Regions from separate parts of the Sphingomonas sp. 10B4 genome, predicted to be linked through region 2. Evidence: riboswitches for the same ligand, from Rfam matches in the RefSeq annotation. Region 2 holds a riboswitch; the other holds the start of a gene.
What was found. Region 2 has a riboswitch for cobalamin ahead of QN347_RS13485 (TonB-dependent receptor plug domain-containing protein). Riboswitches for the same ligand answer to the same signal wherever they lie in the genome.

Region 1 (7,709 bases), on a different contig from region 2:
CTCGGGAAGTTCTGCGAGGCGGACCTTGAGTTCGGTAGCGATGCGATACGTGTCGTCGCTTGTCTGCCAGTCGGGCGCGACGAGGATCGCCCGGCGGGCTTCGCGTTGTGGATCGGGATCGACCAAAGCCAGGTTCACCAGCGCGGCGACAAGCGCTTCCCAACTGGAGTCGGTAGCCCCGCGAATCTGCAAATTCGCCCGATTGGTCACGTCGATCTGGCCGTTGCCGTACTGCACCGCCGCCGCGCACAGGCCGAGTATCTGGTCACGGTCGAGCCGCCCGAGCCGCGGCCGCACGCGCACCAGCAAGCCGTCGCCCGCCGCCATCGGCCGCCACGCGGTCGGGCACCAGCCACGCACCGCGCTCATGCCGCGCCGTCCAGTTGCGCGAGGATCGAATTGCGCCGCGTCTGCCACAGGCCCGCCGTGCGCAAAGCCGCAAACCGCGCCTCCATCGCCGCGAGCGCACCCGGGTTGGCCTCCGCGATGAACGCGCGGACATCGTCGCGCGCCAGCGTCGCGTCGAAATAGAGGTCGAACGATTCGGGCGTCACCGCGCCCGCGAGATGCGCGAAGCTGCCGAGATGATCGAGCGTCGCCGCGATCTCCGCCGCACCGCGATAGCCGTGGCGCATCATCCCGGCGATCCAGCCAGGATGTGCGGCGCGCGCGCGGACGACGCGCGCGATTTCTTCGGGAAGCGGCCGCGCGCGCGGACGATCGGGATCGGTCGCATCGAGGTGATAGGCCGCCGCATTGCCGCCCGTCACCGCCTGCGCGGCAGCGAAGCCGGCTTCGTGCGCGGCATAATCGGCGGCGAGCAGCAGGTCGGTTTCGGGCAGGTCCTGGACATGGACGAACAGATCGGCCGCAGCGATCCGCGCGCGGATCCCGGCGGGATCCGCGTGTTCAGCCTGGCCATCGAACGCGTGCGACGAAGCGGCGAGCCACGCTTCGCCAGCCGATCGGCGCGCCTCGGGCGTGTAGGTGTCGACGCTGTCGCCCAGGCCGACGCCATAACGACCGGGCGCGGGACCGAACACGCGCGCTGCGGCCGGCGCGCCCACGAACGGGTTGCGATCGGCGGGCTCGTCGCGCGCGGCAATCGCGCGCACCGCCTGGCCGAACATAACGCACAGCGTCGGGAAAGCATCGCGGAACAGGCCGGATATGCGCAGCGTGACATCGATCCGCGGCCGGTCGAGCAACAGCAGCGGCAGGATTTCGACCCCGGTTATGCGCTCCGACCCCATGTCCCACACCGGCTCTGCGCCGAGCAGATGGAGCGCCATCGCGAACTCCTCGCCCGCGGTGCGCATCGTCGCCGATCCCCACAGGTCGATGACGAGCGCGCGCGGATAGTCGCCCTGATCCTGCAAGTGGCGGCGGATCAGTTCGTCAGCGAGCCGCACGCCCTGCGCGTGCGCCGAGCGCGACGGCACCGCGCGTGGATCGGTGGTGTAGAGGTTGCGTCCGGTCGGCAGCACGTCGCTTCGCCCGCGCCACGGTGAGCCCGATGGCCCCGCCGCCACACGTCGCCCATCGAGCGCGGCGAGCAGTCCGTCGCGTTCCGCCGCACCTTGGTGCTCGCGACCGAAGACGTGGAGCCCGTCGCCGAACTGGCTGTCCTTGACGTCGCAGACGAAGGTGTCGATCCGCGTGATCGCCTCGGCATCCGAGCGCGCCGCGTCGAGGCCGAGCACCCCGTCGAGCCCGAGCGCGCGCGCCTCGTCGCGGATGTCGCCGCGCAGCCGCGCACGTCGCGGCGGATCGAGCCCGTCGGCGTTGGAGAATTCGTCGAGCAAAACCTCGAGCCGCCCAAGCCCGGCGCCGCTCCCGCTGCGTTCGAGCGGGGGGGGGACATGCCCGATCGTCACCGCGCCGATGCGGCGCTTGGCCTGCGCCGCTTCGCCCGGATCGTTGACGATGAACGGGTAGATCACGGGCAGCGCGCCGGTCAGCGCCTCGGGCCAGCAGGCGTTCGACAGCGCGACCGCCTTGCCCGGCAGCCATTCGAGCGTGCCGTGCGCGCCGACATGGACCAGCGCGTGCGTGCCGCGCGCCTGCAGCCAGAGGTAGAAGGCGACGTACCCGTGGCGCGGGCAGCGCGACAGGTCGTGATATTCGTCCGACCGGACTGCAGGACGCCCGCGTTCGGGTTGCAGCGCGACGATGCTCTCGCCGCTGGCATAGGCGGCAAAACGAAACTGGCCTTCGCTGACGGTAGGGTCGCCCTCCGGCTCGCCCCACGCGGCGAAGAGATCCTGGCGCAACGTCGCCGGCAACCCGAGCAATGCCGCACGATATTCCGCGACCGGCCAGTCGAGCGTCCGCGTCGCGAGCAGGACGGGCAGATCGGCGGGGCCGGGTCCGGTCGCATAGCCGGCTCCAGCGAGATCCTCCAGCATCGCCGCGACCGAGGCGACCGCGTCGAGGCCGACCGCGTGCGCCATCTGGTGCGTCTTGCCCGGATAGGTCGAGACGACGATCGCGAGCCGTCGCTCCCCCACCGGAGTCTGGGCGAGCGAGATCCAGCCAAGGACCCGCGCCACAATCGCGATGATCCGCGCGGGATCGGCACGATGCTCGCGGCGCGCGAATTGCAGGTCGGGATCGAACGGCGCGTCGTCCTTGAAGCTCGCGACGCCCGCGAACAGGCGGCCATCGACCTCGGGCAGCACGACATGCATCGCCAGATCAACCGGCGACAGCCCGCGCTGCGCGCCTGCCCAGGCCGCGCGATCCGATGTGGCGAGCGCAACCTGGAACACCGGCACGCCCGCCCCATCGAGCGGCGTGGTGCCGGTTTCATCGCGCGCTGAGAACGCGGTGGCATTGATGATCGCGGCAGGCGCGAGGCTCGCGACCCAGCGCCGCATCCATCCGCTCGCTTCCGGGTCCTTGAGCGACGGCGCGAACAGCGCAAGGACGTCGCAGCCGCGCGCCTCGAACCCAGCTTGCAGCGCGGCGATCGGGTCGAGATCGGCGGCGGTGAGATACGATCGGTAGAAGACGATCAGGATCCGCAGCCGCGTCGCAGTGAGCGCGAACGCCGCGGGGCAGACGATGCCGCGCCCGGCTTGCCACCCCCCGACCGGCGCGATAGCGCGCGCGCCGTGAAGCGGTCGCACATAGCAGCCCGATGCCAGCGCGAACTGCGCAAGCGCCGCCTGCGCCGCCGCCGCGCCGCCGATATCGCACAGCTGCGCGATCCGATGCAGCGTCGAGACCGGCACCGTCGACGCGGCCTCGAGCCGTTCGTCGCGGCGTCCATCGGCCGGGATCACCGCCAGCGCGATTCCCTCGCGCCGCGCCAGCGCCGCGACCTGTTGCAACCCATAGGACCAATAGGCCGCGCCGCCGATCAGCCGGATCAGGATGCCCTTCGCGCCCGCCAAGGTGCGCTCGACATAGGTGTCGACCGACAGCGGGTGCGTCAGCTCGGCGAGATTGGCGAGCCGTACGCTCGGCAGCGCGGCATCGCCCGCATCCGCCACGGCGCTGCGCCACCCGGCCGCGAACGCGCCGAGATCGCTGTCGGAAAACGACAAGAGCACGAGATCGGCGGCGTCCTGCCCCAGATCGCGCGGCGATGCGCTCTCCTCCAACCCGTGGGTTTCGCGGAAGATGACGTGCATCGCGGCGTCAGCCCTGCAGCGCCGCCCGGATTGCCGCGGGGTCGAGCCGATCGCGCTCGGCGATCACCACCAGGCGCGTGGCGCGGGGTTCGTCGCTCCGCCACGGCCGGTCGTAATGCGTGCGGACGCGCGCGCCCACCGCCTGGACCAGCAGCCGCATCGGCTTGCCCGCCACCGCGGCATAGCCCTTCACGCGCAGCACCTCGCCACCGCCGCCGAGCGTCTCGATCCGCGCGGCAAGGTCATCGGGCGCGGCGATCTCGCCGAGGTCGAGCACGATGCTGTCGAAATCGTCATGCTCGTGCTCGTCCGCGCCATCGTGATGCGACGGGCGCGCGGCGATATCGTCCTCCGCCGCCGCGCCGATGCCGAGCACGATGCGCGGATCGACGACGCCGTCGATCAGTTCGAGCACGGGCAGCGCGCGCGGCGTCTCGGCGGCGATCACCGCGCGCGCCGCAGCGATGCCCTCGGGACCGGCCAAGTCGCATTTGGTGAGGAGTACCATATCGGCGCAGGCGAGCTGATCCTCGAACACTTCGGACAGCGGGGTTTCATGGTCGATGCTGGGATCGGCGGCGCGCTGCGCATCGAGTGCCGCGAGATCGGGGGCGAAGCGTCCGGCGGCGACCGCCTCGGCATCGGCGAGCGCGATGACACCGTCGACGGTGATCCGCGAGCGGATCGCCGGCCAGTCGAACGCCTTGAGCAGCGGCTTTGGCAAAGCGAGCCCCGAGGTTTCGATCAGGATATGGTCGGGTCGCGGGTCGAGCGCGAGCAGAGTCTCGACGGTCGGGATGAAATCGTTGGCGACGGTGCAGCAGATGCAGCCATTGGCGAGCTCGACGATATTCTCCGCTGGGCAATCGGGGATCGCACAGCCCTGGAGGATATCGCCGTCGACGCCGAGCGTGCCGAATTCGTTGACGATCACCGCGAGCCGGCGACCGCCCGACTGGCGGATTAGATGGCTGATGAGCGTCGTCTTGCCCGCGCCGAGAAAGCCGGTGACGATGGTAACGGGGATTTTCGTAAGATCGGACATCGGGATTCCCACGGCTCTGGCAACGACCGGCGGGGACCTCATGTCGGTCGGCGCACGCCTTCGATGGGCGCCGAAAGCCCCCCGCAAGCGCACACCGATGCGGCCCCAGCCACACAGGCTCGTCGCTCAGACGGAGAACCGTGCCGCAGCCATCCCCTGGGCCGAAGCAAGAGCGACCTTATCGCCGGCAGGTCTCCTGGCTTGCGGGTCAAAGCTCGGGCATCGCCTTCCCAGGAGCGCATCGCTGGATGCGGTATCCCAGTGGCTGCTCCTGAGTGGAGCCTGACGCCGTCGCTCACCGCTCACAGTTGCAGGGACAGCCGCGGATTTGGGGCGAACCCCGCACCGCATTCCCATTCAAGCCCCTCGCGGGGCACCGGCGCGATCATCGGGACGCGAAAACGCTTCCCGATCATGGTTGTAGCTCCGGCGCGACGGATTGCCAATCGGTCATTCGCGCGGCCGGCGATCATCGGCCGCCGGGATACGCCCTGCCTAGGCCGCGAGCTCTTCGCCCGGCAGGGTTTCGGTATCGATCTGCGCTTGCATCGCTGCGGGATAGCGTGCGCCCTTGAGCGCCCCCGCCGGAAACAGACGGTCGACCGCAGCGACCAGATCGGCGGCGAGCGGGCGTTCTGCCGCGGCGAGATTTTCGGCGAGATGCGCCAAGCTGGTCGTCCCCGGAATCGGCACGGTGAACGGCCGCTGCGCCAGCACCCAGCCGAGCGCGAGTTGCGCCGGCGTCAGCCCCGCTTGCGCGGCAAGCGCGTCGAAGTCCGCCACGGTCTTCAGATTCTGTGACAGCAGCGGCTCGACGAAGCGCGGCATGGGGCGGCGGATGTCACCCTCGGCATAGCTGTCGTCGTGGACCGCGCCCGCGAGCAGCCCGCGCGCCACCGGCGAGAAAGCGACGAGCGCGATGTCGAGCTCGGCGCAGGCATCGAGCACGGCGACTTCGGGATTGCGCACTGCGGGCGAATATTCGGACTGCACCGCCGCGATCGGATGGACCGCGTGCGCACGGCGGATCGTCTCCGCGGACATTTCCGACAGCCCGATTGCGCCGATCTTGCCCGCTTCCTTGGCGCGGACCAAGGCGCCGACCGACTCCTCGATCGGCACCTTCCGGTCGAGGCGGTGCATGTAATAGAGGTCGATATGGTCGGTCCCGAGCCGCCCCAGCGCGCCGTCGAGCGTGCGCGTGATCGCGGCTGGCGTTGCGTCGAGGATGCGCTTACCATCGACCAAGTCGAGCACGCATTTCGAGGACAGCGTGAATTCGGCGCGGCGATGCATCACCGCGCGCCCGATCAGCCGCTCATTCTCGCCGCCGCCATAAAGCGCCGCGGTGTCGAGCAGCGTGTAGCCGCGATCGAGCGCCGCGTTGAGCAAGCGCGCGCCGTCTTCTGCGCTCGGTGGCACGCCGTAAGCATGGCTGAGGTTCATGCAGCCAAGCCCGATCGCCGAGACGGTGAACGGGCCGATCGAACGGGTCGGCAGGGTCATGGCAGCTCCGAATGCAATGGGCGGGTCAGCCCAATTCCTCGGGCCAATACAGCCGCATCGGATTGTCGACCAGAAGCTTGCGCTGCAACTCGGCAGTCGGAGCGATTCGCGGGATGACGTCGACCAGCGTGCCGTCGTCGGGGATGCGATGCTCCATATTGGGGTGCGGCCAGTCGGTGCCCCACAGCACGCGGTCGGGGAAGCGCTCGACCACCGGGCGGATCACCGCGACGAAATCGTCGAACGGCGGGCCCTGCGGCGACAGCCGCTCGGCGCCCGATACCTTGGTCCAGATGTTGGGGTGATCGTCGAGCAGCTGCACGAAGCGCGTGATGTCGGCGCCGCCGGGGCCCTGCGCGATGTCGGGCCGGCCGAGGTGATCGACCACGATCGTCGTCGGGATCGCGGCGAGGAAAGGTTCTAACTCCTCGAGAATGTCCGCCTCGAAATAGACGACGACGTGCCAGCCGAGCGGGGCGATGCGCCGTACGATGTCGAGGAACTTGTCCTTGGGCGCATCGTCGACGAGGCGCTTGAGGAAGTTGAAGCGCACGCCGCGGATGCCGCCGTCGTGGAGCCTCTGCAGTTCGGCATCGTCGATATCGGGGCTGACCACCGCGACCCCGCGCGCTAGGCCGTCGGACTTGGCGATTGCGTTTAACGTCGCTGCATTGTCGGTGCCGTGGCAGCTCGCCTGGACGATCACGTTGCGCGCGAAGCCGAGCTGCTCGCGGAGCGCGAACAGCATTTCGGGCGTGGCGTCCTCGGGGTGATATTTCGCCTTGGGGCTGAACGGGAAGTCGGCCTCGGGCCCGAAGACGTGGACGTGCGCGTCGATCGCGCCGGGGGGCGGGGCGTAAGCGGGCGCGCTCGGCTGGTCGACCCAGGTCTTGGTGCGGCTCATGCGAAAACCTCTCCGTCCATCAACTTGCGCGCGGTGCGCAGCATGCCTGCCTCCACCGGTTGGCCGTTAGCGTCGATCGTCACGACGCATTCGGTGACGCCGCTGGGGTGCTCGACGCCGAGCGTCTTGGTATTGCCGTCGGGCACGTGCGCGAGCGCGGCGGCGGGCGAGCCCTCGATCAGGCACGCGGTCGCGACACTCACCGCACCGAGCACGCCGATCGAGGCATGGACGCGGTGCGGGATGAGCGAGCGCACCGCGATCGCGCCGCCATCCTTGGGCGCTGCAACGAGCATCATCTTGGGGACCGATTTTTCGGTGACGTCGCCGAGGTTCATCAGCGGCCCGGCCTTCAGGCGGATCGCCTCGATCTTCGCCTTCATCGCGGCGTTCGCATCGAGCGTCTCGCGGTCTTCATACCCGGTGACGCCGACATCGGTGGCTGCGAAGACGACGCAGGGCATGCCATTGTCGATCAGCGTGACCTGAACGCCATCGATCGTGTCGACGCCGTTGCCGGTCGGCAGCAGCGCGCCGCACGACGATCCGGCGGTATCGCGAAACGCGAGCGAGATCGGCGCGGCGGCGCCGGGGACGCCGCTGATCGCGGCAGCGC
Region 2 (7,709 bases):
CGCCCGCCACCGCAGCGGTGCCGATCGCGACGCCGGTCAGCGCGGTCGCGGCGTCCCACGGATAGCCCAGCACGCAGAACCCGACCGCCTGGCTCACCGCCCAGGCGGCAACCATCAGCGCGACGCCGTCACGGCGATCGAGATGCACCGCCGCCAAGGCTGCGAGCGCGGGAAAGGGCGTGGCGCAAGCGAAGATCAGCGTGGTGAGCGTGCTCGCGATGGTGAAGAGCAGGATCCACAGCAGATCGGCTTGGCGCGCGTGAAGGTCGGTGGTCATCGGCATCTCCCCCTCAAAACCGGCCACGGAAGCCGGCATAGACGCTGCGGCCAAGCGTGCCGTAGCGATAGATCGTCTGATACTGCGCATTGAACAGGTTCTCGATCCGCCCGAACAGCGCGACATGCTGGGTGACCGGCAGCTCGGCACGCAAATCGACCAGCGTGTAGGGGGCAAGCCGCGTGAAGTGCGCCGCGTCGTTGAAGGTTTCGCCCGACCAGCGGACCGCAACGCCGCCCGAAATACCGCTCGGCAGCGTATAGGTCGCCGATCCGTTCGCCGCATTGCGCGGGCGCCGTGCGAGCTGCAGGCCATCGGTCGCGCCCAGTGACCGGTCTTCCGAGAGCGAATAGGTGTAATTGCCGTCGATCAGCAGGCGCTGCCCGAGCCGCAGCGCGCCTTGCGCCTCGACGCCGCGGGCGAAGGCGCGCGACACGTTGGCGTAATAGCCAAAGCGCGCAATCGTCGTGCCGGGCTGGAAGCACACCGCCGTCGTCGGAACGTCAGGGCAGCTGGCAAAATTGATCAGGTTGGTCGAGCGGCGCTCGAAATAGCTGCCGCCGAGCGTCAGTGCGCCACCCAGCAGCCGCTGTTCGACGCCGGCTTCCCAGCCCTTGGCCTGTTCGGGCCGGAGCGTCTGGTTCCCGTATTCGGAGAAGAGCTGGTACAGCGTTGGCGCCTTGAAGCCCTCGCCATAGCTCGCGCGCAGCGTCGTGCCGCTGCGCAGCGCCCACACCGCGCCCGCCTCGAACAGCGTCTTGCTGCCGAAGCGGCTATGATCGTCGTTGCGCACCCCGCCGCTGAGCGTCAGCCCGTCGGCCACCGTCGCGGTGAGCTTGGCATAGACGCCGGTCAGTGCGGCGCGTGCCCGGTCGGGCGCCGGGATCGGCGTGCCGAGCGTGCCGTCGGGCGACACGGTGCGGAAGCGCGAAACCTCGTGTTCGACGCCGAACACCGCGTCCCAGCCGGTCGCGATGCCGAGGCTGCCTTGATATTCGAGCCGCGAGTTGCGGCCGTTCGCGTCGAAGGTCAGCGGTTGCGGCAGCTCGGGGCTGTAATTGTCACGCTGGATATCGGTATAGCCATAGGCGACGCGATTGCGCAGCCGCCCGCCGAACAGATCGACGTTGAGCCCGGCATAGCCGACGAATTGCGTATCGACCGAAAAGTCCGCCGAATCGCCGGCAAAGCCATCGAGCTCGACGCGGCCGCGCGCATAATAGCCGCGGACGTCGGCGCTGATCCCGTCGGCGAGCTTGAGTTCGGCGCGTCCGGTGACGCTCTGGTTGGTATAGCCGTCGGTCTCGGTGCCGCCGAACGCCGGCGCGATGGCGGAGATGCCGGCGGTGGTGAAGCTCTGCGCGCCGATGCGGAAGGTCAGCGGCCCGGTCTTGCCGCCGATCGCTGCGCGCGCGTTGACCGTCTCGCGCGATCCGGCCTCGACGTCGAAGCTCCCCTCGATCGGCTTTTGCGGCAGCGCGGTGACGATGTTGACGACGCCGCCGATCGCCTGGCTGCCCCACAGGATCGATTGCGGCCCGCGCAGCACTTCGATCCGGCTCGCGTCGCCGGTGAAGAGGTTGGCGAAATTGTAGCCGCCGCCGGGCGACGAGGGATCGTTGAGCTTGACCCCGTCGATGACGACGACGGTCTGGTCGGTCTCGGCGCCGCGGATGCGCAGCGAGGTATTGGTACCATAGCCGCCGTTGCGCGACATGCTGACGCCGGGCGTGCGGACCAGGATTTCGGTGACGCCGATGTCCTGGCTGCGGTCGATCGCGGCCTTGTCGAGCACGGTGACCGAAGCTGCGACGCGGTCGATCGCGGTCGGCACGCGTGTCGCCGTAACGACGATGTCGGCGCTCGCGTCGGTCGGAATGTCGCTCGCCGCATCGGGGCGTGGCGCTTGCTGGGCATCGTCGGGGCGTGGCGGCGTGTCGGCGAAGGCCGGCGTCGCGATCAGCAGGCCGAGTAGCAGGCCCGAGGTCGATGGGTGGAATCGTTTCATGGCAGTCCCCGCTTGTAGACAGTCGGAGACCTGAAGCGCGCAAGGGGGAGGGCGCGAACCATCCCGCCTGCACGATGCAGGTCGGCGATGTCGTCACGCGGGGTCTTCCCCGTTCGCTCGGCGCACCCTGGCCGGTCGAAAGACGACTGCGACGGGCAGGTCTCCTGGCTCACGGGTCACCGTCGTTCCGGCCGCCTTCTCAGGACCCGAAGGTCTCAATGGCAAATGGCCGGGCAACTCGCCGCTTACAGTTGCAGGGGCAGCCGGGGTTTTCCCGTTCCCTTTTCATCCCCGTCGCCGGGGAACCTGTCGCAGGAAGGCGCGTAGCGGGGGGACGGAAACGGGTCAATCATCTGGATCAGCTCGCGCGGTCGCGCTACGCCGCCCGTGCAATGCGGCGCGGTTCGGTTATGGTCGCTGGGCAGAAACGAACCCTCGAGCGGGAGTCTAGCGGTGCGTCTCCTGATTGCCGATGACGATGCGCGCGCGCCGCGCCAGCTCGCGAGCGATCTCGGCGCGCTGTCGCACGAGGTCGTGATCGTCGGCGATGGCCGGACCGCGCTCGCACGGGCGACGCAGGAAACGTTCGACGCGGTGCTGCTCGAACTGGTGCTGCCCTATGTCGGCGGGGTCGAGATCACGCGTACGCTGCGCGAGCGCGGGCTCGATCTGCCGATCGTGCTGCTGAGCGTGCATGGCGATTTGCCCGACCGGCTCGCCGGGCTCGATGCCGGCGCCGACGACTATCTCGTCAAGCCGATCGCCGCGGTCGAGATCGAGGCGCGGTTGCGCGCGATCCTGCGGCGAGCGACGCGCAGCGGGGGGCACGGCGTGATGCGTGCGGGCGACATCGAAGTGAACGAAATCAAGTATCGCGCACAACGCGGCGGGCGTGTGCTGGCTTTGCCCAAGCTCGAGTTCCAGATGCTGTGCGAGCTGATCCGCAACAAGAATGCGATCGTCACGCGCGCGATGTTCTATCGCAACGTGTGGCGCTACGACGGCGAACCCGCGACCAATGTCGTCGAATCCTACATCCGGCGCTTGCGCGGGCATTTGAATGCTGCCGGCGAGCCAGACCCGATCGAGACGATCCGCGGCGTCGGCTATATGCTGGTCGACCACGGTTGAACCGCGCAGGCAAAGAAAAACCCGGCCCGAGCAATGCTCGGACCGGGTCTTCCCGCCTAGTGCCGAGTGATCAGAACTTGGCGGAGAGTTCGAAGCCGTAGGTGCGCGGCGCGTTGAAATTGCCATAGTCGCCGAGGATGCCGCCGTATGCGGTCGAAATCAGCGCACCGGTCGCGCTGTAGTTCTGCACCGGCGTCGAGTTCGCCGACGAGCGACGATAGACGTAGGTCGTGTCGAGCAGGTTGCGCGCCCAGACCGAGACGGTGACCTTGTTATGGTCGTTCACCGCGATGTCGGCGAGCGCGAGGCGCCCGTTCATCACGAAGCTGGCGTCGGTCTTGGTGCTCTCGAGCTGGAAGCTGTACTGGCTGCTCGAATAGTTGCCGTCGAGGTGAAGACGGACGCTGGCATCCCCGATATTCACCGGAAGCACATAGTCGAGCGCGGCGGAGGCCGCATTCTTCGGCGTGTAGACGATGTAGAGCTGCTGCGGCGGCGCACCCGGCGTCAGCGGGTTCACGGCCGAAGGTGCCTTCCAATAGGTGTAGGCATACGAACCGGTCAGCGTCAGCTGCGGGATCGGCTTCACCGTCAGGTCGATCTCGACGCCGCGGATCTTCGATTTGCCGGCATTGGTGGTCTGCTCGATATGCGCGCCGTTGGTCGGGCTCGAGCCGTTGGTGTCGAAATAGTCGAAGTCGAACTGCGTGTTGCTACGATCCATGATGTAGCCCGCGACGTTGAGGCGCGCGCGGTGATCCCAGAAGTCGGCCTTGGCGCCGATTTCGTACGACTTGACCGCTTCCGGACCGAAGGCGTTGAACTGCAGCGAGCGGTCGTTCGCACCACCGGCGCGGAAGCCGGTCGCATATTTTGCGTAGAAGTGGATGTCGCGCGTCGCGTCGAACGCGATGTTGAACATCGGGTCGAAGCGGCTGATGCTGTTCTTGAAGCCGAACGGTGCAACGACGCCGGTCGCACCGGCAAGATCGGTACGGTTGTTGATGACGTAGAGGCTGCCGTGACGGTCGTCCTTGGTCCAGCGACCGCCTGCCGTGATGTGCAGCACGTTGCCGAGCGCCTCGGGCGAGAAGGTCAGATTGCCGAACACCGAATAGTTGTGGTCGGTCGCGGCGCTGGCGCGCGTGATGAACTGGCAGCTGTTGGCGAATTGCGGTGCAGTGGCCGCCAGCGTGTTGTTGCACGATGCATCATAGCGCTGAAGGCCCGAGTTCGCCCCCGTGATCGCGCTCGAATTGCCCGGGATCGGGCTGCGGATCGTATAGGCGGTGCCATCGGCGTTCCACTGGTTGGTCAGTGGGGTGGCGGCATATTCGCTCGCCTGTTCGGTGTAGTAATACGCGCCGACGACATAGTCGAACTGCGGTACGCTGCCGACCGCCTGGAATTCCTGGCTGAACTGGTTCTGCTTGAGGAACGAGAGGCTGTAGCGGCTGAACGTGCCGGTCGTGTTGATCGCGGTCGGGTTCGCGGTGTTGACGACGAACGGCGAGAACGAGCTGCGCTCTGGGCCGCCGGAGTTGTCCCACTGATCGGTCTTGACGCCGCGCCATGCGGTGATCGAGCGCAGCTCGATCCACGGTGCGAGCTTGTACTTCAGATTGGCCGAGAAACCGTGCGTGATGTCGACGCTCGGCTGCTGCGGGACGCCGACATCGGAGATGTACTGGCGCTCGGGATGGACGCCGACGAGCGGCGCCTTGGGCGCGACGCAGATCGGGCGCCCGGCCGCCGACTGCGCTGCGGTGATCGTGCCGCCGCAAGCGGTGCCGGTGCCGGGCACGAACAGCGAGGTGCCAAGGACGCCGGTCGCGCCGTTGGTGTAGGAGCCGACCGCATATTTGCCGGGGTTGTAGTTGAGCAGCTGGCTGAAGTTCGGGCTGTTCTCGTCCTTCGCATAATCATAAGCGAGGTCAGCGGTGAAGCCGTCGATCGGCTGCCAGCGGGCTGCGACGCGGCCGCCCTTGCGGTCGTAATAGTTCCAGCCGGTCGCACCCTGGAGCCGGTTCTTCACCGTCGGATCCTGATGCTGATACACGCCGTCGAACTTGAGCGAGATGTTGTAGAAGCTCGGCAGGTCGAGGTGCAGGTCGGTGTTGCGGGCGCCGTAATTGCCGATGCCAGCGGTGACGCGCGCGTCGAACACGCCGGTCGGGGCCTTCGAGACGAGCGACAGCGCGCCGCCTTCGGTGTTGCGGCCGAACAGCGTGCCCTGCGGACCCTTCAGCACTTCGATGCGCTCGATGTCGAACAGCGCAGCGTTCAGGCCCTGGGTCTTACCCAGCGCGACGCCGTCGATATAGACGCCGACGCCGCCGTCGCGCGCGGTCTGGTTCTGATCGTAGGGGACGATACCGCGGATACCGATCGTCAGCGCCGACTGGCGCGCTTCGAAGGTCGCGACGCGGAGCGACGGGATCGAGCCGTCGGCGAGGTTGAACAGGCTGAGCACGTGGCGATCGGCAATGCCCTGTGCGCTGAGCACGCTGATCGAGATCGGCGTCTTCTGCAGGTTGGTTTCACGACGGGTCGCGGTGACGACGATGTCGCCGATGCCGGCGCCCTGCTCTTCGGGAGCTGCGGCGGGCGTCGTCGCCTGCGTGTCGGCAACCGGTGCGGTGGCCGCGGCGTCGGTGGCCGGAGCGGTCTGCGCCAGGGCTGGCGAAGCGGTGAGAGCGATTAGCGCGCCGCCCATGAGCAGCTGCAGGCGGAAGCCCGAACGAACGATCATTGTGATATCCCCTGAACCAGTCGGGCCGTTTAGCCCCGGTCCGGCTCGGCTAGCGCTCGATTGGGTCAGGAATGTTACATTCGCTGCAACCGGGGTATTACCAAAATATCATTTTCACGTCATAAACCGCGCTTCGATCGATGGCGCCGCCGCGCGGGATCGTTACGTCGCGTAAAATGCGGCGCAAGCGCGCCACTGTACCGGATCTTACGCGCGCCTTTCGGGAAACGATTATTTACGTATTTACCCAAGTGCGGCTAACTTGTCACACAGCGGCGTCTTGTCATGCGCTGCTCTCGCGTGCGCATGGACGTTGCTGATGTCTGATCTGTGCGAGTCGCACCTCTTGCGGGAGTTTTGCGCCGCCCGGACTTTGCGACTAGAGCGCCTCGCGTCATGTCCATATCTTCCCCCACCGCGATCGGCCTCGATTTTGGCACCACCAACTCGGTGGTCGCGCTATCGCGGGATAATGCTGCCGAACTTGTCGCGCTCGATGCGCCCGACGCGCGCGACCCCGTCTTCCGCTCGGCCTTGTGCTTCTGGGAAGACGACGGGCGCCATCCCGGCGTGCCGAGCGGGCTCGCCGCCGATGCCGGGCCATGGGCGATCCGCGAATATCTCGAATTCCCGCAGGACAGCCGCTTCCTGCAATCGTTCAAGTCGGTGGTGGCGAGCGCGAGCTTCGAATTCGCCAACGTCTTCGAACGCCGCTTGCGCTTCGAGGAGCTCGGCCAGTTGTTCCTCGCCAAGCTCGCTGCACGCGCCGGCGGTGCGCTCGACGGGCAGGCGGCGCGCGTCGTCGTGGGACGGCCGGTCGAGTTCGCGGGCAGCCGCCCGAACGAGACGCTCGCGCGGACGCGCTACGACGCGATGTTCGCCGGGCTCGGTGCCGAGATTCACTATGTCTATGAGCCGATCGGCGCGGCGTTCAGCTATGCGTCGCGGATCAGCGACCCGGCCACGATCCTCGTCGCCGATTTCGGCGGCGGGACGAGCGATTTCTCGGTGGTCCACATCGCAGCGCCGGGCGCGGCGCGGCGCTGTACCCCGCTTGGGGCGGCGGGCGTCGGGATCGCGGGCGACCGCTTCGACTACCGGATCGTCGACCATCTCGTCATGCCGTTGCTCGGCAAGGGCGGGTCGTATCGCTCGATGGGCAAGGTGCTCGATATTCCGGGGGGCTATTTCAACGATTTCAGCGACTGGTCGCGGCTCGCGCTGATGCGCAATCGCCGCACGCTCGCCGAACTCGACAAATTGCGCCGCAACGCGGTCGAGCCGGATGCGATCACGCGGATGATCGCGGTGATCGAGCAGGAGCTCGGCTATCAGCTGTACGACGCGGTCGGGCAAGTGAAGCGCGCGCTGTCGAGCAGCGAGGACGCGCATTTCCACTTTGCCGGTGCGGGGCTGACGGTCGAGGCCGATGTCACGCGCGCCGAGTTCGAGACGTGGATCGCGCCCGACATCGCGCGGATCGGCGACGCGGTCGACCGCGCGCTGGCGACGGCGGCAACGCCGGCGAGCGCAATCGACCG

Region 1: another riboswitch for cobalamin. It lies ahead of cobW (cobalamin biosynthesis protein CobW); the one in region 2 lies ahead of QN347_RS13485 (TonB-dependent receptor plug domain-containing protein).

Annotation. Positions count from the first base shown of each region.
Region 1 covers NZ_JASJVC010000001.1:63,080-70,788, forward strand. Annotated here, with positions in the region: gene QN347_RS00270 (cobalamin biosynthesis protein CobG) at 1-369, opposite strand, end outside; gene cobN (cobaltochelatase subunit CobN) at 366-3,638, opposite strand; gene cobW (cobalamin biosynthesis protein CobW) at 3,646-4,683, opposite strand; cobalamin riboswitch at 4,852-5,079, opposite strand; gene QN347_RS00285 (aldo/keto reductase) at 5,179-6,189, opposite strand; gene QN347_RS00290 (amidohydrolase family protein) at 6,215-7,093, opposite strand; gene QN347_RS00295 (4-oxalomesaconate tautomerase) at 7,090-7,709, opposite strand, start outside.
Region 2 covers NZ_JASJVC010000047.1:6,655-14,363, reverse strand. Annotated here, with positions in the region: gene QN347_RS13490 (hypothetical protein) at 1-277, opposite strand, end outside; gene QN347_RS13485 (TonB-dependent receptor plug domain-containing protein) at 291-2,285, opposite strand; cobalamin riboswitch at 2,422-2,610, opposite strand; gene QN347_RS13480 (response regulator transcription factor) at 2,739-3,416, shown strand; gene QN347_RS13475 (TonB-dependent receptor) at 3,487-6,168, opposite strand; gene QN347_RS13470 (Hsp70 family protein) at 6,565-7,709, shown strand, end outside.